3 regions of the Streptomyces sp. NPDC001750 genome follow, and region 3 is predicted to be linked to each of the others. Evidence: riboswitches for the same ligand, from Rfam matches in the RefSeq annotation. Region 3 holds a riboswitch; each other region holds the start of a gene.
The links. Region 3 has a riboswitch for cobalamin ahead of ACFYY6_RS22235 (cobalamin biosynthesis protein). Riboswitches for the same ligand answer to the same signal wherever they lie in the genome.

Region 1 (7,591 bases), on a different contig from region 3:
GTCGGCGAGCGAGGCCGCGTCCACGGACGCGAGGGCGGACGCGATCAGCCGGGCGTCCTGTGCGGTGTCGCCGTCGAACAGGCCCTTGTGCGGAGTACGCCCCATGGCGACCACCTCACGGACCGTCAGGTCGAAGTCGGCGACGGGCTCCTGGACCACCGCGGCCAGGGTACGGGCCAGTGTGCGCACGGGCAGGCGCCAGACATCGGTCCCGTCGACCCGTACGTGTCCGGTGTCGGGTCGCAGCACGCGGTAGACGGCGCGCAGCAGACTGGACTTGCCGCTGCCATTGGGGCCGACCAGCCCCACGACCTCGCCGGGGCGGGCGGTCAGGGAGACGTCCCGGACCAGGCGGTGCGCACCGGCGGACAGGGTGACCCCGTCGACGGACAGGGCGCCGCCGTCGACGGCGCGTTCGACCGGGTCGCTCATGCCGCTCCCCGTTCGCCGTTCCGCCGGGCGTCACGGCGCATGAGCCAGAGGAAGAAGGGGCCTCCGCACAGCGCCGTGAGCACCCCGACGGGAAGTTCCAACGGCGCCGCGACCGTGCGGGCGGCGATGTCGGCCCAGATCAGGAAGACGGCTCCGCCGAGGGCGGCCGTCGGCAGCACGCGACGGTGGTCGCCGCCGACGACGAGCCGCACGGTGTGCGGCAGCATCAGCCCGACGAAACCGATCGGCCCGGTCGCCGCGACCAGGACCCCGGTGACGAGGGACAGCAGGACGAACATGCGGACCCGGAACCGGGCCACGTCGAGTCCCATCGTGCCCGCGGACTCCTCGCCGGCCAGCAGCAGGTTCAGGTGCCGTGCCTGTACCAGCAGGACGGCGATGCCGAGCAGCAGGGCGGCACCCGGCAGCCAGAGCGTGTCCCAGCCGACGCCGCCGAGGCCGCCGAGGGTCCAGGCGAGGACGGCACGGGCCTCGTGGCCCCGGCCGGTGGTGAGCAGCAGCAGGTTCGTCACCGCGGTGAGCACCGACGCCGTCGCCACACCGGACAGCACGAGCCGCACCGAGGTGATGCGTCCGCCGGTGCGCGCGGTCGCGTACACCACCAGCAGCGCGCCCAGGGCGCCGGCGAACGCGGCGGCCGGCAGCGAGACGGGCCCGAGCGCGCCCATGCCGAGCACGATCACCGTGACCGCGCCCAGCGACGCGCCGGAGGACACGCCCAGCAGGTACGGCTCGGCCAGCGGGTTGCGGATGAGGGCCTGCATGGCGGTGCCCACCACGGCCAGCCCGGCGCCGGTCACGGCACCGAGCAGCACCCGCGGTGCCCGCACGTCGAGGACGATCGTCTCCCGGGCGCGGGTCCAGGACGGCTCCTGCCAGTCGGCGCCCAGCGCGTGCGTCACGATGCCCCACACCTGGCCGGGCGGCACGTGCACCGAGCCGATGGCCAGGCCGGCGGTGGCGGAGCCCACCAGCAGCAGCGCGAGGACGGTCAGCACGAGGGGGAGGGGCACGCGCCGCGACCGGCCGCCGCGGCGCGGGAGCCACGCCCCCGCTCCGTCGGCCGCCCCCTCGGTCGTCCCGTCGGGCGGGGCGGCCCTCACGGGCGCTCCCGTACCCGCCCCCGTCACCGGAAGCTCTCGGGATGCAGGCCGCGTGCCAGGCCGTCGACCGCGTACGCCGACCGGATGCCGACGAGGGTCGCGGTCAGCGGCAGGACCACGAACCGCTTGTTCCTGATGGCCGGGACGTCGGCGAGGGCGGGCTGCGAGAGCAGGAACCGCTTCTTCTGCTCGACGCTGCCGGAGCCCGCGTAGTCGTAGATCATCACGACCTCGGGCTTGCGGGCCACGACCTGTTCCCAGGAGACGTCCCCGAAGACGTCGTCGAGGTCCGCGAAGATGTTCCGGCCGCCCGCCAGCCCGATCAGGTCGTTGCCGAGCCCCTTCCCACCCGCGGTGAAGGCGGTCTTCTCGCCGCTGTCGTAGACGAAGACGGGCACGTCGGGCCTCTTCCCCACGGCCGCGACGGCCTTGTCCACGCGCCCCCTCAGATCGGCCACCAGCGCGGAGGCGCGGTCCGGGACGCCGAAGACGTCGCCGATGGTGGTGATCTCGTCGTAGGTGTCCCGCATCGTCACCCGCTTCTTGCCGCAGTACTCGCGGTTGAGGTAGGTGTCGATGCCCGCCTCGGCGAACGCCTTGCGCGACCGGCCCTCGTTCTCGGCGAACGCGCTGCCGTAGCCGCCGTAGACGAAGTCCGGCTCCGCGTCCAGGACGGTTTCGAAGGACGGCTCCCGCTTCGCCAGTTCGGGTACGGCCGCGAAGTCCTTCCGCAGCTCGGGCAGGACGGCCGAGTCCGGGAAGGCGGTACCGACCATGCGGTCCTTCAGTCCCAGGGCGAGCAGCAGTTCGGCGGGGTGCTGATGGATGGTGACCACGCGCGAGGGCGGTTTGTCGTACGTCGTTCTCACACCGCAGTTGTCCACGGTGACCGGGAAGCCCTCGACCGACGACGCACCGGCCTCCGGTTTCCGGGGTGAGCCGGCGGTGCCGCAACCGGCGGCCGACAGGACGGTGGCCAGGGCCATGACCCCGGCGACGACGCGCGGGGCGCGCAGGCTGCGGGCAGAGGGAGAGCAGGGGCGGCGGCGGGGTATGCCGAAATACACGTAGAGCCTCCTGGGGAGTCCGCGCTCCTCAAAACGGGCCCGCGACAGGCCAGTGTCCTGACTCCCGGATCGACGTTCCCCCCGCCTTCCCGCGCGGCGCGCAGTGGCATGTCGAAGGGTTGCACTCCCCGGTCACAGTGGCGGGACCGTGCCGGATTCGCACCGGCTTCCTGTCTCCCGTCGCGGCGATGACCTGCCGATATTACGGTTGTCCGACGTCGGCGCACAAAGGGCGCCCATGTGAGTGATCGCACGCCGAGGAACCCGGGCCCGTCTCCCGGCCGTCCCCGCCCCTTCCCGGCGCGGCCGGGGGGCGCGATGCGGGAGGCCGAGGGCGACCGGCATCGAAGGTGCGGGGGCCGGTCACCGAAGGCACGGGAGTGACCGGCGTCAACACGAGGTTCCTGGTGTCTCGCGGTCGACGTAAAAAGGTGGAAAAGAGGGTAAACCATCGTGCTGTGTGCGACATCCTCACTGGCGTGATGAGCCTGACGGGGACACCCTTCTTCCTGGCCACGATCGCGCTGGTCATGGTCAGCGTGCTGCTTCCTCTGTTGCTGTGGGGGCGGGTACGGGGTCCCGCCGTGGTACGAGGCGCGAGCCGCCTCGCGATGGTCGTCCTCGCGCAGGGGGCGGCCGTGCTGAGTGTCTTCGTGGTGGTCAACAACACCAACGGCCTGTACGACAGCTGGGCCGATCTGCTCGGCACCGGACACCATGTCGTCGCGGCCCCGGACCTCGGACGCGACGGACTCGGAAGTCACAAGGACCTGGCGAACGAGCCGAAGGTCGTCCAGGAGTTCGACCCGGTGCACGACGCCCGGATGGGGCGCAACGTCCGCGTCACCCAACTGCGCGGCCGGGTGTCGGGGGTGCGCGGCGAGGTGTACGTATGGCTGCCGCCGCAGTACGACCAGCCGGCCTTCCGGCACCAGAGGTTCCCCGTGGTCGAACTCCTCGGCGGCTTCCCCGGTTCGGCGAAGGCGTGGTTCAGCAGCCTGCGGGTCCAGGCGCAGCTGGAGGCCGGGATGCGGAGCGGCGAGATCGCCCCGTTCATTCTCGTCGAACCGCGCACCAATCTGCTGGCCGGTCAGGACACCGGATGCGCCAATGTGCCGGGCGTCGTGGACGCCGAGTCATGGCTCAGCGTGGACGTCCGGCAGATGGTGATCGACACCTTCCGCGCACGGGGCGGCGCGAAGGGGTGGGCGGTGGCCGGCTACTCGGCCGGGGCGCACTGTGCCGTGAAGCTGGCACTCGCCCACCCCGACCGGTACCGGGCCGCGGTGGGCCTGTCCGGCTACAACGACCCGGCCGCCGAACGGGTCTCGCTCACGGCCCGCGCCCCGGAGCTGCGGCGGGCCAACAACCCGCTGTGGATCCTGCGCCATGCGACCACCCCTCCGCGCGTCGCGCTGTATCTCTCGGGCGGACGCGACGACGGCTACCGCGACGGCCTCGCGCTGCGGCGCGCGGCGGCACCCCCGACACGGGTGGTGGTGGCCCGGGTGACCGGGCCGCACACCATCGGCCTGTGGAAGCGCCAGGTGCCCCAGGTCTTCCGCTGGCTGACGGCCGAACTGTCGCCCGGGGCGGGACGGGTCGCGCCGGCGAAGGGCGTCTGAACCGACAAGAAGCGGTGCGGGAGGGACCGACGGCCCGCGGGGGAGTGGTCGGCGCGGGGGCGTGACGGGCGGTCGGACGCTCGGGACCGCCGCCGTCCGTCGTCATGTCGGCCGTCCGTCGCCATGCCGGTCGGGCGTCGGCCGAATGGAGTCGTCGGGCCGTCCGGCCGGGCGATCGTGACGACGGGGCCGGCGCCTCGGCCGGGGCGCCGGCGGCGGTTCGGCGTACGGGCGGCAACCGCGCTTCGGAGGCCTCGGGCGTGGGCGGACACCGGATTCCGGGGACGGCGGCCGGGGGCGGGGAACGGATGCCGGAGGCCGCGGGGCCGTCCCGCGTGACGATGCCCGATGCGGTCGTCGACCCTACGGTGGTGCCATGGCGGTGAGCAGTGGTCGGAGAAGGGGGGAACGGTCCGGGTTCGGTGTGATGGACGCACTGGTCCTGGTCGTGCTGTTCGTCCTGTCCGTCGTGGCCGCCTCGATCGTGCCGCACGAGCGCGAGTTCTCCTTGCGCTGGCAGGCGGTGGTGCTGGCGGGCACCGGTTGTTCCGCGCTGGTGTGGCGGCGCCGTCACCCGGTCGGTGTACTGGCCGTGGCGGTCGGCTGCGGGGTGGCCTTCCAGGTGCTGGGATTCCGCGAGAGTCCGCTGGTCATCAGCCCCGTCCTGGTGTCGGTCTACACGGTCGCCGCGCGCACCGACCGGCGAGTGACCTTGCTCGCGGCGGTGTCGTCGGTCGCCATTCTGGTGGGCGTCGCCGTGCTGTGGGATCCGCGATCCTGGCTGGCCCCCGACAACGCGGCGATGCTGGCGTGGACGGTGCTGCCCGCTGCCATCGGTGACGGGGTGCGCTCGCGCCGCGCCTATGTGGCCGCGGTGGAGGAACGGGCGGAACACGCGGAGCGCACGCGCGAACAGGAGGCGCAGCAGCGGGTGGCGGCCGAGCGGGTGCGGATCGCGCGCGAACTGCACGACATCGTCGCTCACCACATCGCCCTCATCAACGCCCAGGCGGGCGTGGCGGTCCACCTCGTGGAACGGCGGCCCGAGAAGATCCTGGCCGCACTGGAGGACATCCGGGACACCAGCCGCTCCGCACTCGACGAACTGCGCGTGACCGTGGGGCTGCTGCGGCAGTCCGGCGACCCGGTGACGCCCCGCGACCCGATGCCCGGCCTGGCCCGCGTACCGGCGCTCCTGGCATCGTTCGAGCGGGCCGGACTGAACGTGAGCCACAGCTGGCACGGCGTCGCCGAACCGCTCGCTCCGGCGGTCGACCTGGCCGCGTACCGCATCGTGCAGGAGGCCCTGACCAACGTGCACAAACACGCGGGGGCCGACCACGCCCGGCTGTTCCTGCACTACCGCCCCGAGCGGCTGACGATCACCGTCGAGAACGACGGCCTGACCGGAGCGGACCCGACCCGTCCGGGGACGGGACACGGGCTCATCGGGATGCGCGAGCGCGCCTCCACGGTGGGTGGGCGGCTGTACGCGGGCGCCCGTCCGGAGGGCGGCTTCACCGTGACGGCCGAGCTGCCGTTGCGCCCCGGCGCGGTCATGGGCGAACCACAGAGAAGGGACGGGCATGACGATCCGCGTGCTGCTTGTCGATGACCAGGCCCTGCTGCGGGGCACGTTCAGGATGCTGTTCGACTCCACGGACGACATGGAGACGGTGGGGGAGGCGTCCAACGGGCAGGAGGCGCTGGACCTGACCCGTGCGCAGAGCCCCGACGTGGTCCTGATGGACATCCGCATGCCGGAGATGGACGGTCTCGAAGCCACTCGGCTCATCAGCGAGTCCGACGACCTCACCGAGGTGAAGGTGCTCATCCTCACCACCTTCGAGGACGACGAGCACGTGGCCGAGGCGCTGCGCGCAGGTGCGAGCGGCTTTCTCGGCAAGGGCGCCCGGCCCGAGGAACTGCTCGACGCCGTCCGTACGATCGCCGCGGGCGAGGCCCTGCTGTCCCCGTCGGCGACGCGTGCGCTGATCGGGCGCTTCCTCGCCCAGCCGGATCCGTGCCCGGCGGGCGTGCACGAGCGGCTGGAGTGCCTGACGCGCCGGGAACGCGACGTCGTGGGGCTGGTGGCACTGGGGCTGTCGAACGACGAGATCGCGGCGCACCTGTTCGTCAGTCCGCTGACCGCCAAGACTCATGTCAACCGGGCCATGACCAAGCTGGCGGCCCGGGACCGGGCCCAGCTCGTCGTCATCGCGTACCAGTGCGGTCTGGTGAGTCCCACGACGGAATCGGGGCCTTCGCAGCCGTCCATGCAGTCGTAGTCGCATTTCCGGGAGTGGGCGGGGGCCGGGCGCGGGCGAGGTCGTGGACCCGGGCGCGGACGCCGGCGTGATGCCCTGCCGCCGGGGCCGTTCCGGCCGGTGGTAGGCGGGGGAGACCGGATACCGCAGCCGTGGTAGTCGGAATCGCTGCGGCGGGACGACGCGCGAGGGGCCTCCTCCGGGCGACAGTGGGATGGCGAACGGAGGTGTCGCCATGATCGAAGCCCACGGCCCGGCCGAACGGTACGAGGCGGATGAAGCGACCGGTGTCACCGGCCCGGCATCCACTGCCGTACGCCGCTTCACCGGCACGGGATCCGCTCCCGTCGGCCGCTCCACCGGCCCGGCGATCGAGGCGACCCCGATGGGCGCCCAGCCCGTCCCGACCGGTCGGGCGGCCCCGTCGCCGGACGCCACCGATCGCGTCCGCCCGTCCGGGCGGCGCACCGCGTACGGAGTGTCACTCCTCGGTTCCGGGGTATCCGACCTGCGGACCCACAGCGACACGGGCGCGCCTCCGACACCGTCCGCTGGACGCACGGCCACCGGGAGGCGTCTCCCGGAACCGTCGTTCGCGCCCGGTGATCAGGCCCCCCTCCACCACGACCCCCATGCGCGATTCCCGCGCCCGGACCACTGCCATGACGGCCGCGCGACCGGCACCGCAGCACAGGAAGGACCCCCTCCCATGTTCACTGCCACCAAGAAGCGCAGCACGATCGACGAACGACCGGCCGAGGCGCCCGCCCCCAAGGTTCCCGCGCCCGACACGTCCGGCGGCCACGGCCACCCGGCGCCCCCCCTCACGCACCGGGCCAAGGACGACTTCCGCGCCCCGCCCGCACACCTGCTGCTCCTCCGCGACGCGCTGGCCGACCGCGCCGTCCGCGACCAGGGGGCGGGCACCGGTGGCGGGGCCGGACAGCGCCGGGGCGCACCCTGCCGACGCGTTCGGGCACACTCGGCCGGGACCACGCAGCTCACCCTCTCCCAGTGGGTCAGCAGGACCGCCAGGATCGGGACCACGGCCGACGAGCACGCGGCCGCGAGCTGAG
Region 2 (7,591 bases), on a different contig from region 3:
CCGCCGCGGGCCACAACGGGAGCACCGGCGCGGTCAGCGGTACGACCCCCGGGTGCAGCGCCTCCGGGTCGACACCGCCCGCCCAGATCATCGCCACCGCCACCACGCCCCCCGAACCCGCCACCAGCCAGGCCCGCGCACCCCAGCGGTCGGGCCGGTAGCGGGTACGGACCGACCGGGCACTGCCCAGGCGCAGCCCGGCCGCCGCCGCGACGAGCCCGGCGATCAGCAGCGGCAGCCCGTACACCGCGCCCTGCGCGGACAGCAGCCCGTACGTGCCCGCGCACACCCCGAGCAGCCCGCCGAGCGTGAGCGCGTTCGTGGCGCGCCGGACGGCGGGCGGGACCTCGGCGGTACGCCCGTAGCCGCGCGCGTCCATCGACGCGGCCACCGCGACCGACCGCTCCAACGCGCCCTCCAGGACCGGCAGTCCGATCTGGAGGACCGCCGCGACACCGCCGGTCGGGCGACCCCGCAGCCGTCGCGCGGTGCGCAGCCGCGCCACGTCGGCGACCATGTTCGGCGCGAACGTCATCGCGACGACGACGGCGACCCCCGCCTCGTACAGCGCGCCCGGCAGCGACTTCAGCAGCCGGGCCGGGTTCGCGAGCGAGTTGGCCGCGCCGACACAGATCAGCAGGGCGGCCAGCTTCGCCCCGTCGTACAGCGAGAAGACCAGCTGCTCGGCGGTGACCCGGCCACCGATCCGGACGCCCTGCGCCCAGTCGGGCAGCGGCACCTCGGGGAGCGTGAACAGCGGATGCGTACCGGGGACCGGTGAGCCGAGGAGGACGGAGAAGACCAGCCGCACGCCGACGACGAACAGTCCGATCCTGATGAACGCCCCGTACGAACGGGCCCAGGGCGCGTCCGTACGGCGCGCGGCGACCACATAGCCCGCGACCCCGACGAGGAGCCCGAGCAACAGCGGGTTGGTGGTGCGGGAAGCGGCGGTGGCGAGGCCCAGCGCCCACAGCCACCACGCCCCGGCGGGCAGGGCGTTGCTGCGGTTCGCCTCGGGTGCGCGCAGCGCGCGCAGTGGCCGGTCGGCGGGGCGGGGGGCGCGAGTGGTACGGGCAGGGGTGACGCCGGTGGTGCGGGTGGGGCCGGTCGCCGGACGGCCGGTGGCAGGGCGGTCGGGTGCCCCGTCCCCGGTCGCCGGGCCGCTGGTGGGAGTGGTCATCCTCGGCGGCGGCGGGCCTGCACGACCGCGGCCGAGCCGAGGGCGAGAACGGCGCCGGCCCCGACGAGCATCCCGGCGGACGGTCCGCCGCCGTCGGAACCGTCGGCGGACGCGGCGGACGTGGCGGAGGCGGACGCATCAGGCTTCTTGTGCCCGTCGCCCGACACCTGCTCGCCGCAGCCGGAGGCCGGGTAGCCGGAGATGGCGCACAGCAGCGCGTTGCCGTCGTAACGCAACGGCTTGGCCACCGCGGCGAGCGCCTCGGCGGTGCTCGCGTCCGGAGCGACCACGGCACACGCGGTCCGGAGCGCGGGCGGGGTCCGCCCGTCCGGAGCGTCCGCCGCGGTGCCCGGGTCGATGACGAGCGCGACCCGCTTGGACCCCTTCTCGGCAGGGGTGTCCGCGCAGATCTTCGCGAAGCCGGGGGCGTGGCGCGGCCGGGCCGCGTTCTGGGAGTCCTCGCTCACCGCGAACCGGAAGCCCTGCACGGCACCGTCGTCCGGCCGGACCAGGGCGGGGCCCTGGGTGGCGTACGCCCAGCCCTGGCCCGAGCCCTCCCAGAACGACCAGTACCGGTAGCCGGCCGCCCGGGCCTCGCCCGCGCCCAGCACGGCCAGCAGCACCGCACTCAGCACCGTCAGCACCGCGGCGGCGGCCCCTCCCGTCCGCCTCACAGCTGCTGGTTCTTCCGGCGGCCGCTGATCAGGAAGCCGACGCCCGCACCGACGACGAGGCCGATGCCGACGAACCACCACACGCCGCCGATCACGTCGTCGCCGCTGTGGACCCGGTCCTTCTCCGTGGCCTCGTACCCGGTGTCGGCGGACGGATCCGGGGTCGTGATCGCCGCGGGCTTGGGACCGGTCGCGTTCAGCTTGTCGACCAGGTTCACGCCACCGAAGTCCCGGGCGTCGTTCCCCGTCGCGTGCGCGGCCAGGACCAGTTGCGCGTAGGCGGCGGGGCCGTTCTGCTCGGCCCAGGCACCGGAGTTCTTCTTCAGCCAGGCCACGGCCTCGGCCGCCTTGTCCTGGTGGCCCGAGGCGGACAGCGCGACGACCGCGTCCGCGGTGTTGCCGATGTCGGGCTGCGGGGCGGAGTCCTCGGCGCCCGGCATCGGGGCCAGGTCGAGGTGTCCCTTCGCGGCGAGGGCACCGGCGAGGTAGTGGGCGCCGTTCTGGGCGGCCTGTTCGGGGGTGAGGGCGGAACCGGAGGCCGCGGGGCGGCAGCTCGTCCCCTTGGCAGCGGCGTTGTTGCCGGTGGCCAGGGCCTTGCCCATGCTGCCGAGCACGGCGGCGGCGGTGGCGTCCGCGTTGGCCACGAGCTTCCCCGCCTTGTCCGGCTGGTACGCGAACGCGCCGCCGTCCTTCTCACCGCACGGGATGGAGAGCGCGAGCAGCGGGTCGTACGGGGACTTCCCGTCGGGCGTGACGATGTCCGCGAGCCGCTGGCCCTGCCGGGCGAGGGCGCCGATCACGAGGGAGGTGGAGTTGGCGTCGCTGGGCGCACCGGCCGCGTAGCCCCAGCCGCCGTCCTCGTTCTGCACGGACTTCAGCCAGCGGACCGAGTCGTTCACGGTCTCCCCGTGCCCGCCGACCTCGGCGAGGGCCTGCACGGCGATCGCGGTGGCGTTGGTGTCCAGCACCGTCTTCGCGTCGCACGGCTTGGAGGCGTCGGGCCGGTACGCGGCGTAGGCGCCGTTGGCGCACTGCTGGCCGATCAGCCAGTCCACGGACTTCGCGGCGGGCGTCACGCCTTCGACCCGCTGCGCGAGGAAGGCCAGCGACTGCCGCCAGACACCGTCGTAGGTGGGGTCCTTCGTGCCGTACAGCCCGGCGGGCAGGGCGACGGACGGCGTGGGCGACGGGGACGGCGCCGCGACCGCGACCGGGGCAGCCGCGCAGAGCACGGCGGCCGTGGTCGCGGCGAGCATTGCCGCGCTGCGGCGTACGGTCATGGCGGGCGGGGCCTCTCCTGTGCGGGAAACCGAACCGGGCACAGGCACGCTCGCGCACCAGGCTCCGACTCCGTATACCTCGACGGTGCCGACCACCGGGGTTCCGGTGGTCCGAGCCGGTCACAACCGCGTCCAGGGCATTCCGACTCACCGCCCACGGGACGGCTCACGGCTGCGTGGTCAGTGCCGGATTCGCACCGGCTTCCCCCTGTACGGGCATGATGACGACCCATTCACTCTACCGGGCGTACCGGAAGGGCCCCGGGGCGGGCGTGCCGGGGCGGGACGGGGCGCCGCTCGGGCTCGTCCCGCCCCGGCACGCCACCCATGCCGCGACGTACGCCACCGTCCGTCGTGGTCGCGTCACTCACACCGCGATGTACGTGTACTCACACCGCGATGTATGTCACGGGGTCGCTCCCCGCCACGGCTTCCGCGCGGCCCAGCTTCACCAGCCGCCGCAGATGCGCCTCGGCCTCCGAGACCGCGATGTTGCGCGAACCGTGCGGGATCCGGTCCCACGGCCGGTTCCACTCCATGCGCTCGGCCAGCTCCCACGGGGTCAGCGGGGTGGACAGCAGCCCGAGGAGCCCCGTCAGCCGCTCCTCGTGGTGGTCGAGGAGCTCCCGCACGCGCCCGGCCGCGTCCGCGAACGCGTACTGGTGGGCGGGCAGTACCTCCGCCACCCCGAGCCGGCCCACGCGCTCCAGGGAACCGAGGTAGTCGCCCAGGGGGTCGGTGACCGCGTCTGCGTCCGGGTCCTCGTAGAGCCCGATGTGCGGGCTGATCCCGGGCAGCAGGTGATCCCCGGAGAACAGCCGCCCCCGGCCGGGCAGACCGGCCGGATGCTTCTCCTCCAGATGCAGGCAGACATGACCGGGGGTGTGGCCGGGCGTCCAGACCGCCCGCAGCCGTCGCCCCGCCAGGTCCAGCAGCTCGCCGGGCACGATCTCCCGGTCCGGCAGCGCGGCCCGCGCCCCGGGCAGGGTGCGCATACGCCCCCGGTCCGCCGCCGCGGCCCGCAACGGCGCGAGGTGCGCCTCGGGCGCGCCGACCGCGGTGAGCTTGGCGACGAGGTAGTTCAGCCAGGTGCCCGGCTCCGACTCCCGGGTGCGGCGCACGATCTCGGCGTCCGCCGCGTGCATGGCGATCCAGGCCCCGGACGCCTCGCGCACCTGCCCGGAGAGGCCGTGGTGGTCGGGGTGGTGGTGGGTGATGACGATGCCGTGGATGTCCGCGACGGCCACGCCGAGGGCGGTCAGCCCGGCGGTGAGCGTGTCCCACGCCTCCGGATCGTCCCACCCGGTGTCGACCAGGACCGGCCCGCGACCGGTGTCGAGGACGTGTACGAGGGTGTGGCCGAGCGGGTTGTCCGGGATGGGCACCTCGATGCTGTGCACGCCCCCGCCGAGATCGGTCACCTGCGTCATGGGCTCCCCTTCCCCACTGCCCGGTCCGCTCACCGGACGTACGGCTGCGCGGTGCGCGCCGCCCGCAGGCAGCTGCCCAGGGGCCACTGACCACTGTAACGAGAACTTGTTCCAGTGGTAGCCCTGGTCGACTATTCGTCTCCCGGCCGCAGTTGACGCACAGGACTGGTAACAGGGCGCCTGGGGAAAGGGCCGCTCGACCCCGACGGCCTCGTACCCCACCTCGCGTAGAGGCTAGTGCCGCATCAGGCAACGTTCGCCCCGTCGCGACGCCCGGCACGCCCTCTCGCCGCACCGGCCGAAATCCCAAGTACATCCAGTACGAGGGCTTCCGGCCGGCACACCGAGAGCACGTACCGGACGACGCTCCTTGACGGGCAAACGTTGCCTGCCGCGGCACTAGGTGTATTGACCCGCAGCTTTGTTGGCGCGGCTGATGGGCGGGTGTCCGTCCAGTGCGATGTGGCAGCGGTGGTGGTTGTACGTTCTGCTCCGTGGGTGCGTGCATCGGGCCGGCCGGGCCCGCGGCGGGCGTGGGCGAGGACGAGGTGTATACCGCTTGTCGTACCCGGCCGTACGTACTGTGCCCGGCCGACAGCGGCGACGATAGCCGGAGACTCGTCCTGGTTGTCGGAGTGGGACAGGAGAGGAATGTCTCCCGGAAAGTATGAAGAAGCGGCCGATGCCGCAGAGCTTCGTGCGCGGCTGCGGCACGTGTACTGGATCGGCGGCGGGAGCGGCGCGGGGAAGTCGACCATCAGCCGCCGAGTCGCCGATCGCTGCGGTTGGCGGCTCTACGCCACCGACGACGTGATGCGGGACCACGCGCGACGGACCACGCCCCAGGAGGCCCCCTTCCTGCATGAGTTCATGGCCATGGACATGGACGAGCGGTGGGTGACCCGGTCTCCGGAGACCATGCTGGAGACGTTCCACTGGTTTCGTGGTGAGGGCTTCGGCTTGATCATCGAGGACCTTCTTCGCCTGCCGCGGGAACCGTGTGTCCTCGCGGAGGGCTTCCGGCTGCTGCCGCGCCTGGTGAAACCCCTGCTCACCGTTCCCGAGCAGGCCGTCTGGCTCCTTCCCACCCCTGAATTCCGCCGGGCCGCCTTCCGGAGCCGGGCCGTGCCGGGGGAGGGATTCGTGTGGGAGACCAGTGATCCGGTGAGGGCTGCCCGCAATCTCGCCGAACGGGACGACATGTTCACAAGACGCCTTCAGGAGGAGACCGGACGTCTCGGGCTGCGCTCCGTCCGGGTCGACACCACATCGACCGAGGATGCTCTCGTCGAGCAGGTGACCACGGCGTTCGGACCCCGACGCCGACCGGCACGATGAGCCCGGCCCGCGCCGCGGGCGGGCCGCCGGGGCACGTCGGAGGGCCCTCGCCTTCGGCGGGCCCGGCTGTGGGCCGTGGCCTTCCGGAAGCGCCGTGCACGTGGACTCCTGGAACTGGAACTGGTATCAGTTTTGACGGTCCATCAGGGATTCTCGTAACGCCGGTTCGCGGGAGGCAGCAGCCATGACCGAGCTTGTCGAACACGGAAAACTGTTCATCGGCGGTGAGTGGGTCGATCCGCTGGGCCGGGAGGTCATCGAGGTCGTATCGCCCCACACCGAACAGGTCATCGGCCGGGTGCCGCACGCCTGCGAGGCGGACGTGGACCGGGCCGTCGCCGCCGCGCGGCGGGCGTTCGACGAGGGGCCCTGGCCGCGTATGAGCCTGGACGAGCGGATCGCGGTCGTGACCAGGATCAAGGACGCGTTCGCCGCCCGGTACGAGGAGATCGCCCGGGTCATCAGCTCGGAGAACGGCACCCCGTACACGTCCAGCGTGATGGTGCAGGCGCTGTCCGCGATGATGGTGTGGGACGCGGCGATCACCGTCGCCCGTGCCTTCCCGTACGAGGAGCGGCGCGACGGGGCGCTGGGGCCGCTGCTGGTGCGCCGCGAGCCGGTGGGGGTGGTCGCGGCCGTGGTGCCGTGGAACGTTCCGCAGTTCACCGCCGCCGCCAAGCTCGCGCCCGCGCTGCTCGCCGGGTGCTCCGCCATCCTCAAGACGTCGCCCGAATCCCCGCTGGACGCCTACGTCCTGGCCGAGATCGCCGCCGAAGCCGGGTTGCCCGAGGGCGTGTTGTCGATCCTGCCGGCCGACCGGGAGGTCAGCGAGTACCTGGTCGGACACCCTGGCGTGGACAAGGTGTCGTTCACCGGGTCGGTGGCCGCCGGGCGCCGGGTGATGGAGGTCGCCTCCCGCAACCTCACCCGGGTCACGCTGGAACTCGGCGGGAAGTCCGCCGCCTTGATCCTCCCGGACGCCGACCTGGAGACGGCCGTCGCCGGGCTCGTCCCGTTCGCCTGGATGATCAACGGGCAGGCCTGCGTGGCCCAGACCCGCATCCTCGCCCCGCGTTCCCGCTACGACGAGACGGCCGAGGCGTTCGCCACCGCGGCGGCGGCGCTGAAGATCGGCGACCCGCTCGACCCCGCCACCGAACTCGGCCCCCTGGTGGCCGAACGCCAGCGACGGCGTTCGCTCGACTACATCCGGATCGGCCAGGACGAGGGCGCCAAGATCCTCACCGGCGGCGGCCGTCCGGCCTCCCAGGAGCGCGGCTGGTACGTCGAGCCGACGCTGTTCGGGGACGTCCACAACTCCATGCGCATCGCCCGCGAGGAGATCTTCGGCCCCGTCATCTGCCTGATCCCGTACGGCGACGAGGACGAAGCGGTACGCATCGCCAACGACTCCGACTACGGTCTCAGCGGCAGCGTCTGGACCGCGGACACCGAGCACGGCATCGACATCGCCCGCCGGGTCAGGACGGGCACGTACAGTGTGAACACCTTCAGCCTGGACATGCTCGGCCCGTTCGGTGGTTACAAGAACTCCGGCCTGGGACGGGAGTTCGGGCCCGAGGGGTACGGCGAGTACTTCGAGCACAAGATGATCCACCTGCCGGCCGGCTACCGGGCCGGCGCCGCTGACGAGGGAGGCGCGTGATGGGGGACCGCTGGGCCGTG
Region 3 (7,591 bases):
GGGCCCGGAACCAATCACCCGATCCCGCGCATCGGGTCACATGAGGGGCGTCAGGAAGCGCCGCAGGGTCTCCTCGTAGTGATCCGGATCGGCGTTCCACATCGCCCCGTGCGGAGCCTGCGGCACGGTGCGCAGCGCGATCAGTTCCGGTCGGCGGGCGGCGAGGTCGCGGGACGGCTGCCAGGGCGCCAGGGTGTCGTCCGGGCCGTGGAAGATCAGTGTCGGGGCGCGCAGGGCCGACGCGAGGGAGCCGTCCAGGAGGCGGGCGCCGTGCAGTCCGGTCTGTCCCTGGGCGGCCCGGACGGCGAGCGGCAGCAGGGCGGCCGGGACGCCGCGGGCGGTGGCCAGGGCGCGCAGCGTGGTGGCCCAGTCCAGTACCGGGGAGTCGAGCACGAGGCCGCTGATCCGGTCGCGCAGCGCGGAGTCGACGGCCGCGTGCAGCGCCATCGAGGCGCCGGTGGACCAGCCGTGCAGGACGATGTTCTCCGCGCCGTAGCGGACGGCGAAGCGGATCGCCGCGTCGAGGTCGCGCCACTCGGACTCGCCGAGGTGGGCGAGTCCGTCCGGGGAGCGCGGGGCCCCGGGGTCGCCGCGGTAGGCCAGGTCGAGGACGGGCAGGTGCAGGTCGTGCAGGAACGCCATGAGGTTCATGGGGTGTTCCCTGGTGGTGCCGAGGCCGTGCACGGTGATGACCCAGGTGTCGCGGGCGCCCGGCACGAACCAGGCGGGCAGCGCTCCGAGTTCGCCGGGGATCTCGACCTCCTCGTGGTCGAGGCCGAGCGCCGAGGAGGGGTCGCCGCTGTACAGCTGGGGCGTGATCCGGACCTTGGCGCCGGGCTCCAGGCTGCCCCGGTCGACGCGTTCCAGCCTGCGCACGACGGTGTCGGGGGCATGGTGGGTGTGCTCGACCACCGGGCCGACGACGGCGTGCAGGCCGTCGCCCTCCAGTCCGTACGTGCCGGGCCGCAAAGAGGTGAAGGAACGGGTCAGGGTGACCCGGCCGGCCGCCGTGGCGTGCACGGTCAGTCCCCGGTCGGCGGGCAGCGGCCGCCCGGACGGTGCCTTGAGGGCGGCGTCGCCCGCGTACCGGCCGGCCGCGACCGCTGCCGCACCGAGGCCGAGGATCGTGGTGACGGCTGCTGCCGTGACTGTCGCCGGGCGCACCGTTCCAGTCTGGTGGGGCGGGTCGCGCCCTGCCACCCGGACGGGTCCGCACGGCGCCCGGCGGGGGACGGCACGGGCCGCCGTCGGGCACGCGGCGGAAGGCGGAAGCGGAAGGCGGAAACGGCCGCTCGCCGGTGCCCGGCGGGGTCAGCGTGCCTGTCCGTATCCCTTCAGCGCCTCCCGTACGTCGTCCAGCTGGGCCGGGGTGAGCAGGGCCGGGGACAGTCCGGGTACGGAGACGGCGGCGAGCCAGAGCCGGCACAGCCATTCCAGCTGCGCGGTCCGGTCGTACGCCTCGTCCAGGGTGGCTCCGTGGGTGACGGTGCCGTGGTTGCGGAGCAGGCAGCCGGTGCGGTCGCGCAGGGCGTCCAGCATGTTCGCGGCCAGTTCCTCGGTCCCGTAACGTGCGTAGGCCGCCACCCGCACCGGTCCCCCGAGCATGGCGGCGGCGTAGTGGATGGACGGGACCTCGGGGACCAGGGTGGAGACCGCCGTGGCGTGCACCGCGTGGGTGTGCACGACGGCGGCCGCGTCGGTGTTCCGGTAGACCGCAAGGTGGAGCGGGAGTTCGCTGGTGGGGGTCAGTACGCCGAGGACCTGATTTCCTTCCGGATCGACGCCGACCACGTCCTGCGGGCCGAGCCGGTCGTAGGGCACGCCGCTCGGGGTGACCAGGATCGTGTCGCCGACCCTGGCCGACACGTTGCCCGACGTGCCGACGACCAGACCGTCCGCCGCCGTCCTGCGGGCGGTGGTGACGAGATCGGCCCAGGTTTGTTCGATCACACCTTGTTGCTGATCGCTCGCGTCCCGTTGCTGATCACTCATGACCGTGATCCTGTCAGCCCGCCGGGCATAGGTACACACGACCGACCGAAGGAACCACGAAGAGTGACGACGAGGCGGGGGCGGCGGACACGGTGGCCGCGAACCGTTCCGAAGCGTCCCTCGGGGACACCATGAAGCCCCGCTCAGTTCATCTCCCGTTCACCAAAGTTGCCTACCGTCAACCTGCCAATGACGTCGAACGATTGCCTGGGTAAATGGAACACATCACGCTGCTTCTCGCGATTGTGATCGTGACAGCTCTAGTGTTCGATTTCACGAACGGTTTCCATGACACCGCCAACGCGATGGCCACCACCATCTCGACCGGCGCACTCAAACCGAAGACCGCGGTGGCCATGTCCGCCGTTCTCAACCTCGTCGGCGCGTTCCTGTCCGTGGAGGTCGCCAAGACGATCTCCGGTGGGATCATCAATGAGGACGGGCTGCGCACGGAGGTCATCTTCGCGGCACTCGTCGGCGCCATCCTGTGGAATCTGCTGACCTGGCTGGTCGGGCTGCCGTCCAGTTCCTCGCACGCCCTGTTCGGCGGGCTGATCGGCGCCGCGGTCATGTCGGCCGGCTGGTCCTCGGTCAACGGCGGCACGATCGTCACCAAGGTGCTGATCCCCGCGGTCGCCGCCCCGATCGTCGCCGGGTTCGCCGCGCTGCTGGCCACACGGCTGACGTACCGGATCGGCGGGAAGATCCGGGACGAGGCCCAGCAGAAGGCCACCGCCAAGGGCTACCGCGCCGGTCAGATCGCCTCGGCCGGGCTGGTCTCCCTCGCCCACGGCACCAACGACGCGCAGAAGACCATGGGCATCATCACCCTGGCCCTGGTCACCGGTGGTGTGCTGCACCCCGGCGCCAACCCGCCCGTCTGGGTCATCGTTTCCGCCGGTACGGCCATCGCGCTCGGCACCTACCTGGGCGGCTGGCGCATCATCCGCACCATGGGCAGCGGCCTCACCGACCTCAGGCCGCCGCAGGGCTTCGCCGCCCAGACCAGCGCGGCCACGGTCATCCTCGCCTCCTCGCACCTCGGCTTCTCCCTGTCCACCACCCAGTCCTGCTCCGGCGCCGTGATGGGCGCGGGCCTCGGCCGCCAGGGCGGCGTGGTCCGCTGGTCCACCGCCACCCGGATGTTCGTCGCGTGGGGCCTGACCCTGCCGGCCGCGGGCCTGGTCGGCGCGGGCGCCGAGTTCCTGACCCAGCAGGGCACCTGGGGCGTCGTCGTGGTCGCGGCGCTGCTGGTCGTGGGCTCCGGCTCGATCTGGCTGGTCTCGCGCCGCAAGCCGGTCGGCCACGGGGATGTCGCTCCCTCGGAGAGCGCCGTCGAACCCGCGGGCGTCGTCACCACGGCCATCGCCGCCGTCAGCCCGCCGCCCACCGTGGCGGCCACCGCCGCGGCGCAGGACCTCATGACCATCATCCCGGCCACGCCCACGGCCACCGCCCCGGCCGCCACCGCCCAGGACCCGGCGCGTCCCGCCGCCGTCTAGTGCCGTGACCGGAAAGGTTCACCGGCTCGCGACGCCCGGCACGGCACCTCGCCGCGTTGTCGCATCACCCGAGTACGTCCCGGCCATCCTCCGCCTTGCGACGCACCGCACCGGACGCCGCGAGCTCCCCGGCACACCCTTCCGGCCACAGCACTGGTGCCGTGACCGGCACCCGACCGAACACGCGGACCGTCCGCAGACCGTCTAAGGAAGCAGCATGAAAATCGACTGGGCAGCCCTCGGCTCCGTCTTCGGTGTCTCCCTCGTCGTCACCGTCGCGCTGGTGGGCGTCTTCACCCTCGGCATCGTCGGTCTCGCCAAGCAGCCCGAGGCGGCGGCCCAGGGCGGCTCCGGCGGATCACGGGTGCTGGCGCGTGCGGGCGCGTACGTCTGTTTCGCGCTGTGCGCGGCGGCGGTCGCGTACGGGATCTATCTGATCGTCGCCTGAGACCCTCCCCTCGCACCCACTTTTCGCAGCCCCGACGGGCCGGACGCACCTCGCGCGTCCGGCCCGTCGTCGTGTCCCCGTCCCGATGTGGGCCTCAGCACACTGCCCGCCGCAGGTCAACGGCAAGTTGACGGGCGTTCGCAGAGCGTGGTGGACTGCCGGAGCCATTTACGGCGACAGCAGAGGAAGCCGGTGCGAATCCGGCGCGGTCCCGCCACTGTCACCGGGGAGCGGTCCCCCACACCGGGAAGTCACGGCACGCGCGAGCGGGCTGGAAGGCCGGGGGAATCGCGGATCCGGGAGCCAGGAGACTCTGGTCGCCGGTCACGTCGAACCAGGGCGCGGACCCTGAGTGAGGACAAGTCGCCATGCCTGGCAGCCGTGCGTCCCTTGCCCCGGCGCTCTCGCCGAGAGCCGCCCGTACGAAGGCCCTCCGAGGCGCGACGGCCGACTGAGCCATGCGTGCCGATCGCGTATTCGCGTACGGCGCCACAGCCGGTCTGATCGGCGATCTGCTGCTCGGTGACCCCCGCAGGGGGCACCCGGTCGCCGCCTTCGGGCGGGCCGCGGCGGGCGTCGAACGCCGTCTGTGGCGCGACCACCGCGGGTGGGGCGCGCTGCACACCCTCGTCTGCGCCGGAGGCGCCGTGGGCGGTGCGGCGCTGCTCACCCGTGCCGTACGCCGTCACCCCGCCGCCTCCGTCGCGCTGGCCGCGGCCGTCACCTGGTCCGTGGTCGGCGGCACCTCGCTGGGGCGGGAGGCACGGGCCGTCGGCGGCGCCCTGGCCGCCGGGGACGTCGCGGTGGCCCGGGAACGCCTGCCGCATCTGTGCGGGCGCGACCCGCACTCCCTGGACGGGCCGCAGATCGCCCGCGCCGTGGTGGAGTCCGTGGCCGAGAACACCTCGGACGCCGTGGTGGGCGCCCTGGTGTGGGGGGCGCTGGCCGGTGTGCCCGGCCTCGTCGGCTTCCGCGCGGTCAACACCCTGGACGCGATGGTCGGCCACAAGTCGCCCCGCCACCGGCGCTACGGCTGGGCCTCGGCCCGCCTCGACGACCTCGCGGGATGGCCCGGCGCCCGGCTGACCGCCGTGCTCGCCGTGGTCGCGGGCGGACGGCCGCGCGAGGCGGTACGGGCCTGGCGGGCCGACGCGGCGCAGCACCCGAGCCCCAACGCGGGCCCGGTGGAGGCGTCGTTCGCGGGCGCGCTGGGCGTGCGCCTGGGCGGAACGCTGGCGTACGGGGGCCGGGTGGAGCACCGCCCGGTACTGAACGGGGAGACGGGCCGGGCGGTGGAGACCGCGGACATCGAACGCGCGGTGCGGCTCTCGCGCCGGGTGGGCGTGCTGGCCCTCGGCGTGTGCGTGGCCGCGCGGCTGGGCGCGGGTCTCGCCGCGCGACGGCTCGCGGACGTACGGGGCACGGGACGGGGACGGATCACGGGCGCCCGGCCCGCGGGCATGAACGGCGCCGCGGGGGCCGCGCGGCTCCTGACCGCGGGACGCCCGGGCGCAGGACGGAGACGGACATGAGCGGCGGACTCCTGGTCGCCGGGACCACTTCGGACGCGGGCAAGAGCGTCGTCACGGCGGGCATCTGCCGCTGGCTCGCGCGCCGGGGAGTGAAGGTGGCGCCCTTCAAGGCGCAGAACATGTCGCTGAACTCCTACGTCACCCGGGAGGGCGCCGAGATCGGCCGTGCCCAGGCCATGCAGGCCGCGGCCGCCCGGGTGGAGCCGTCCGCGCTGATGAACCCGGTACTGCTCAAGCCCGGCGGGGACCGCTCCAGCCAGGTCGTCCTGATGGGCAGGCCGGTGGGCGAGATGAGCGCGCGCGGCTACCACGGCGGACGGCAGGAGGCCCTGCTCGGCACGGTCGTGGACTGCCTGGAGCGGCTGCGGAGCACGTACGACGCGGTGATCTGCGAGGGGGCCGGCAGCCCGGCCGAGATCAATCTGCGGCGCACGGACATCGTGAACATGGGCATCGCCCGGGCGGCGCGCTTCCCGGTGGTGGTGGTCGGCGACATCGACAGGGGCGGTGTCTTCGCGTCGTTCTTCGGTACGACGGCGCTGCTCTCCGCCGAGGACCAGGCACTGGTCGCGGGCTATCTCGTGAACAAGTTCCGCGGCGACGTGTCGCTGCTGGAGCCGGGCCTGGAGATGCTGCGCGAGATCACCGGCCGCCCGACGTACGGGGTGCTGCCCTTCGCGCACGGCCTCGGCATCGACGAGGAGGACGGGCTCCGGGTCTCGCTGCGCGGCGCCGTGCGCGAGTCGGTGATCGCGCCGCCGCACGGCGAGGACGTGCTGCGGGTCGCGGTGTGCGCCGTGCCCCTGATGTCGAACTTCACCGACGTGGACGCGCTGGCCGCCGAACCGGGCGTCGTCGTCCGCTTCGTGGACCGCGCCGAGGAGCTGGCCGACGCCGACCTCGTCGTCGTGCCCGGCACCCGGGGCACGGTCGGGGCACTGGCCTGGCTGCGCGAGCGCGGGCTCGCCGACGCCCTGGCCCGGCGTGCCGCCGAGGGCCTGCCGATCCTCGGCGTCTGCGGCGGCTACCAGGTCCTCGGCGAGCACATCGAGGACGAGGTCGAATCGCGGGCCGGGCACGTCGACGGGCTCGGACTGCTGCCGCTGCGCGTCCGGTTCGACCGCGAGAAGACCCTGGCCCGGCCCGTCGGGGAGGCGCTCGGCGCGCCGGTCGAGGGCTACGAGATCCACCACGGCGTCGCCGACGTGCGCGGCGGCGAGCCGTTCTTCACCAACGGCCGGGGCCGCGCCCTGGACGGCTGCCGGGCCGGAGCCGTGTGGGGCACCCACTGGCACGGCTCGTTGGAGAGCGACGCGTTCCGCCGCCGTTTCCTGACCGAGGTGGCGCGCGCCGCGGGCCGACGTTTCGTCCCCGCCCCCGACACCCGTTTCGCCGAGCTGCGCGAGGAACAGCTCGACCGCCTCGGCGACCTGATCGAAGAACACGCCGACACCGGCGCGCTGCTCCGGCTCATCGAGTCGGGCGCGCCGTCCGGACTTCCCTTCATCGCCCCCGGAGCACCTGGAGCACGCGTATGAACGCCCCCACGAGCACCGTGCTGTTGCTGTCGACCGCCGACACGGACCTGCTCGCCGCCCGCGCCTCCGGCGCGCCCTACCGGATCGGCAACCCCACCCGTGTCGACGTCCACGAGGAACTGCCCGCGCTGATCGAGGGCGCCTCCGTCGCCGTCGTCCGGCTGCTCGGCGGCAAGCGCGCCTGGGAGGACGGCCTGGCCGTGCTGCGGGCGTCCGGCATCCCGACCGTGCTGCTGGGCGGCGAGACCGTGCCGGACGCGGAGCTGATGGCCGAGTCGTCCGTACCCGCCGGGGTCGTCGCCGAGGCGCTGCGCTATCTGGTGGAGGGCGGTCCGGGGAACCTGGTGGAGCTGACCCGTTTCCTCTCCGACACGGTGCTGCTGACCGGTCACGGCTTCGCCGAGCCGCAGCGGATGCCGGAGTGGGGCGTGCGCGGCGACCGGGAGTTCGTCGAGGGCCGCCCGACCGTCGGGGTGCTGTTCTACCGGGCGCACGAACTGTCCGGGAACACCTCGTTCGTGGACGTGCTGTGCGAGGCCGTCGAGGCGCGCGGCGCCAACGCCCTGCCGGTGTACTGCG

Region 1: it holds a riboswitch for cobalamin, as region 3 does, so the genes downstream of both, ACFYY6_RS16115 (ABC transporter substrate-binding protein) here and ACFYY6_RS22235 (cobalamin biosynthesis protein) in region 3, are expected to answer to the same signal.
Region 2: it holds a riboswitch for cobalamin, as region 3 does, so the genes downstream of both, ACFYY6_RS09955 (prenyltransferase/squalene oxidase repeat-containing protein) here and ACFYY6_RS22235 (cobalamin biosynthesis protein) in region 3, are expected to answer to the same signal.

What each region holds. Positions count from the first base shown of each region.
Region 1 is NZ_JBIAUE010000008.1:284,135-291,725, forward strand. Features, by position in the region: gene ACFYY6_RS16105 (ABC transporter ATP-binding protein) at 1-432, opposite strand, end outside; gene ACFYY6_RS16110 (iron ABC transporter permease) at 429-1,466, opposite strand; gene ACFYY6_RS16115 (ABC transporter substrate-binding protein) at 1,580-2,542, opposite strand; cobalamin riboswitch at 2,653-2,835, opposite strand; gene ACFYY6_RS16120 (alpha/beta hydrolase) at 3,106-4,248, shown strand; gene ACFYY6_RS16125 (sensor histidine kinase) at 4,625-5,863, shown strand; gene ACFYY6_RS16130 (response regulator transcription factor) at 5,835-6,536, shown strand; gene ACFYY6_RS16135 (hypothetical protein) at 7,225-7,590, shown strand.
Region 2 is NZ_JBIAUE010000004.1:385,099-392,689, reverse strand. Features, by position in the region: gene ACFYY6_RS09965 (energy-coupling factor transporter transmembrane protein EcfT) at 1-1,183, opposite strand, end outside; gene ACFYY6_RS09960 (SCO2322 family protein) at 1,180-1,857, opposite strand; gene ACFYY6_RS09955 (prenyltransferase/squalene oxidase repeat-containing protein) at 1,854-3,137, opposite strand; cobalamin riboswitch at 3,252-3,379, opposite strand; gene ACFYY6_RS09950 (MBL fold metallo-hydrolase) at 3,527-4,567, opposite strand; gene ACFYY6_RS09945 (hypothetical protein) at 5,219-5,905, shown strand; gene ACFYY6_RS09940 (aldehyde dehydrogenase) at 6,090-7,571, shown strand; gene ACFYY6_RS09935 (ferredoxin) at 7,571-7,591, shown strand, end outside.
Region 3 is NZ_JBIAUE010000014.1:161,250-168,840, reverse strand. Features, by position in the region: gene ACFYY6_RS22260 (alpha/beta hydrolase) at 37-1,164, opposite strand; gene ACFYY6_RS22255 (class II aldolase/adducin family protein) at 1,312-1,992, opposite strand; partial or broken gene ACFYY6_RS22250 (anion permease) at 2,208-3,170, shown strand; partial or broken gene ACFYY6_RS22245 (hypothetical protein) at 3,302-3,415, opposite strand; gene ACFYY6_RS22240 (hypothetical protein) at 3,712-3,942, shown strand; cobalamin riboswitch at 4,124-4,256, shown strand; gene ACFYY6_RS22235 (cobalamin biosynthesis protein) at 4,401-5,474, shown strand; gene ACFYY6_RS22230 (cobyric acid synthase) at 5,471-7,012, shown strand; gene cobN (cobaltochelatase subunit CobN) at 7,009-7,591, shown strand, end outside.